DNA from 2 places in the Methylobacterium sp. NMS14P genome. Region 1 is predicted to be linked to the other one. Evidence: predicted binding sites of a transcription regulator. Region 1 holds the regulator's gene; the other holds the start of a gene.
The links. The regulator PhoB, encoded in region 1, activates phosphate uptake and scavenging genes when phosphate is short. The targets are predictions, from matches to a motif close to TGTCATNNANCTGTCAT.
Positions count from the first base shown of each region.

Region 2: LOK46_RS20460 (inorganic phosphate transporter) is a predicted target of PhoB. The motif match lies at 1,073-1,089, and genes of this name have one in related genera.

Region 1 is NZ_CP087106.1:2,642,345-2,644,538, forward strand. Features, by position in the region: gene LOK46_RS12590 (protein-disulfide reductase DsbD family protein) at 1-788, shown strand, start outside; gene phoB (phosphate regulon transcriptional regulator PhoB) at 960-1,655, opposite strand; gene phoU (phosphate signaling complex protein PhoU) at 1,785-2,194, opposite strand, start outside.
Region 2 is NZ_CP087106.1:4,317,661-4,319,854, reverse strand. Features, by position in the region: gene LOK46_RS20460 (inorganic phosphate transporter) at 1-1,023, opposite strand, end outside; gene LOK46_RS20455 (ceramide glucosyltransferase) at 1,209-2,194, shown strand, end outside.

The sequences.
Region 1 (2,194 bases):
TCGCGCTGACCCAGAGCGCCGGCGTGGCGCTCGCCGTCTTCGCCAGCCTCGGGCTCGGCCTCGCCCTGCCCTTCCTGCTCCTGACGCTCTGGCCGCCGGCCCTGCGCGCGCTGCCGCGGCCGGGCGCCTGGATGGAGACCCTCAAGCAGGTCCTGGCCTTCCCGGTCTACGCCACCGTGGCGTGGCTGATCTGGGTGCTGGCGCAGCAGGTCGACCCGCGCGGGCTGCTGGCGGCGCTGATCGGCCTCGTCCTCGTGGGCTTCGCCGCCTGGGCCTGGGAGCACGGCCGCGCCGCCCCGCCCCGGGCCGGCCGGATCGCGCAGGCCGCCGCGGCGCTGGCGCTGGCCGCCGTCGGGGCCCTCGCCGTCACCCTGCCCCGGGACCGCGCCGCGCCGGCCGCGCAGGCCGCCGCCGACGGGGTCGAGCCGTTCACGCAGGCGCGCCTCGACGCCCTGGTCGACGCGCACCGCCCCGTCTTCGTGGACATGACCGCCGCCTGGTGCATCACCTGCGCGGTCAACGAGGCGACCTCGCTCAACACCAGGGCGGTGCGGGCCGCGATGGCCGAGCGCGGCGTGACCTACATGAAGGGCGACTGGACCAACCAGAACCCCGAGATCACCCGCCTCCTCGAGAAGCACGGGCGGAGCGGCGTCCCGCTCTACCTGCTCTACACCGGGACGGGAGAGCCCCAGGTGCTCCCGCAGATCCTGACCGAGGGGACGGTGCTGGCGGCGCTGGAGGCGGTGCCGGCCGCCGCGGGCCGGAGCGCGGCGCTGGCGCGCTGAGTCCCTGAGGGGGGACGCTGAATATCGGCGCGCCCGTCCCACCGTCATCGCGAGCGAAGCAACCCAGCAGCGCCACGCTCACCGGCGTCCCGCCGCCCCGGGTCGCTTCGCCGCGCTCGCGATGACGGCGCGCCGGAGCGATGTCCTATCCGGACGGCCCGTGAGGCCGCCTCAGGCCTCGAGCGAGAAGGTCTCGTCGAAGGCGTAGCCCGAGCCGCGGACCGTGCGGATCGGGTCGGTCTGTCGCGGGCCGTTCAGCGCCTTGCGCAGCCGCCCGACATGGACGTCGACGGTACGCTCGTCGATGTAGACGTCGTGGCCCCAGACCCCGTCGAGGAGCTGCTCGCGGGAGAAGACCCGGCCCGGCGCCAGCATCAGGAACTCCAGGAGCCGGAACTCCGTCGGGCCCAGATGCAGCTCCTCGCCGCCGCGGCGGACGCGGTGGCCGGTGCGGTCGAGCTCCAGGTCGCCCGCCGCCAGCCGGTCCGAGACGTGGGCGGGCTTGGCCCGGCGCAGCAGCGCGCGGATCCGGGCGAGCAGCTCCGGGACGGAGAACGGCTTGACGATGTAGTCGTCGGCGCCCGTGCCGAGACCGCGGACGCGGTCGCCCTCCTCGCCCCGGGCGGTGAGCATGATCACCGGCAGGCGCTCGGTCTCGCGGCGCGCCCGGATCCGGCGGCACAGCTCGATCCCCGAGAGGCCGGGCAGCATCCAGTCGAGCAGGACGAGGTCCGGGATCCGCTCCGCCAGGAGCAGCTCGGCGTCGTCGCCGCGCGCCGCCGAGTCCACCAGGAAGCCCTCGGCCTCCAGGTTGTAGCGCAGCAGCGTGGTCAGGGCCTCCTCGTCCTCGACGATCAGGACTTGCATGCTCACGTTCGAAGACTCGTTCTACCGGCGGTCCCGCGGAAGGTGCAGGAGGCGCCGCCCTGCCTCAACCTGCACGGAGAGTGACCCCGGCCGCGCCCACAGGAAGGCGCGGGAGCCGGGGTCGGGGGCTCACGGCGCCTGGATGCCGTCCACCGTCGCGTAGTTGGACGCGTCGTTCTTCGGCCGGTCACCCGCCAGGGTCTCGCCCGTGGCGAGGTAGTGGATCGTCTCGGCGATGTTGGTGGTGTGGTCGCCGATGCGCTCGACGTTCTTGGCGCAGAACAGGAGATGCGTGCAGAACGAGATGTTGCGCGGATCCTCCATCATGTAGGTCAGCAGCTCGCGGAACAGCGAATTGTACAGGGCGTCGATCTCGCCGTCGCGCTCCCAGACGTCGTGGGCCGCCTTGACGTCGCGGCTCGCGTAGGCGTCGAGCACGTCCTTGAGCTGGGCCTCGGCGAGGTCGCTCATGTGCCGCACGCCGAGCACGATCTTCTGGGCCGGCGCCTGGTCGGAGATCGCCACCACGCGCTTGGCGA
Region 2 (2,194 bases), 1.7 Mb from region 1:
CTTGAGCGCCTCCGTCACGGTCCGGCGCGCGGCGGCGGCGTCCGGAACCGCCGCGCCGGGGGCGCGGGCGGAGAACACCGTGCTCGCCGCCGTCGAGGCCTGCACGAAGGCGGGCGTCGTGTCGTCCGCCATGGTGCGGTTGAGCGCGTAGGCGGTGGGGGCGGCGCCGATCAGGATCAGCATGATCAGGCCCATGCCCTTCTGCCCGTCATTGCCGCCGTGAAAGAACGACACCAGCGTGCAGGTGAGGATCAGCAGGCCGCGGATCCACGGGGGCGGGGGCGCCTCGCCCTTGGGCGCCTCGTACAGGTCCTTCCGGCGCACCGCGAACTTCAGGGCGAGCAGCAGCAGCGCCGCGAGCACGAAGCCGCAGACCGGCGAGAACAGCAGTGCCTTGAAGACGTTGAGCGCCTGGGTCCAGTCGACGCCCGCGGTGCCGTCGCCGCCGCTCATCAGCTGGTTGGCGAGGCCGACGCCGAGCACCGAGCCGATCAGCGCGTGGGACGACGAGTTCGGCAGCCCGAAGGCCCAGGTCCCGAGGTTCCAGATGATGGCCGCCAGCAGCAGCGCGAAGATCATCGCGTAGCCCGCGTGCGAGCCCACGTTGAGGATCAGCTCGACCGGCAGCAGCGTCACGATGGCGTAGGCCACGGCGCCCGACGACAGCATCACGCCGAGGAAGTTGAAGAAGCCCGACCAGATCACCGCGACGAGCGGCGGCATCGAGTGGGTGTAGATCACCGTGGCGACCGCGTTGGCGGTGTCGTGGAAGCCGTTCACGAACTCGAAGGCGAGGGCGATCAGCAGGGCGAGGCCGAGCAGCGCGAAGGCGCCGTAGGCCAGGGGCGCCTCCCCGACCGCGTTCATGTCCGCGACGAGGCTCACCACCGCGTAGCCGAGGCCCGCCACCAGGACGAGGAGGAACGCGACCACCCCGCCGAGATGCATCCCGTGGTCGAGGCGCGGGCCGCCCGCCTGCCGGTCTCCCACCGCCCCCGACGGCATCACGGCGGAATCGGACATGAACCCTCGCGCGGAATCTTTCGTGGTGAACGGGGATTAAAACCGCGCGGTGACGGTTGGGTGACGGCCCGCGACGCCGCGCGTCGGCGAGCGTGTCCGAGAGCGTCGGGCGCCGCTGTCACACGCCTGACGCGGTCGGGCCGCTAGCGGACCGGACCGCTCGCCCGATCGCACGAGGGATCCGCATGATTGACGCCACGATGCCGGCCCTGTCCCTCGGCGCGCTCCTGGCCCTCGTCCAGATCGGCAGCATCGCCGTCGCGGCCCGGCGCCTCGGCCGGGATCACGGCCCGTCGCGGTTCCCGGACGGCGCGCCCGTCTCCCTGGTCCGACCCCTGCGCGGGGTCGAGGCCTACAGCGAGGAGATGCTCGTCCGCAGCTTCCGCCTCGACTACCCGGCCTACGAGCTGATCTTCTGCGTGGCCGACCCGGCCGACCCGATCGTGCCGATGGTGGAGCGCCTGATCGAGACCCACCCGCGCGTGCCCGCCCGCCTGATCCTCGGCGACGAGCGCGTCAGCGCGAACCCGAAGCTCAACAACTGCCTGCGCGGCTGGCGCGCCGCCGCCCACGACTGGGTGGTGCTCGCCGATTCCAACGTGGCCATGCCGCCGGACTACCTCCAGCAGCTCCAGGCGGCGTGGCGCGCGGAGACCGGCCTCGTCTGCTCCACCCCGGCCGGCGCCCGCCCCGGCAGCTTCATGGCGGAGGTGGAGTGCGCCTTCCTGAACACCCTGCAGGCGCGCTGGCAATACGCCGCCGAGGCCTTCGGGCTGGGCTTCGCGCAGGGCAAGAGCATGCTCTGGCACAAGCCCTTCCTGGAGGCGCAGGGCGGGCTCCAGGCGCTGGCGGCCGAGATCGCCGAGGACGCGGCCGCCACCAAGCTCGTGCGCGCCGCCGGCAAGCGGGTCCACCTCGTGGCGAGCCCGTTCGAGCAGCCGCTCGGCCCGCGCGGCTTCCGGGAGGTCTGGTCGCGGCAGCTGCGCTGGGCGCGCCTGCGCCGCGTGACCTTCCCGCTGTTCTTCGCCCCCGAGATCGGCAGCGGCGTCCTGCTGCCGGCGCTCCTGGTCGCCCTCTGGGCCGGAAGCCTCGCGGGCCTGGCCGGCGCTGCCGGCCTCGCCGCCCTGTGCTATGCCGCCGAGCACCGGCTCGCGGCCCGTGCGGGCTGGCA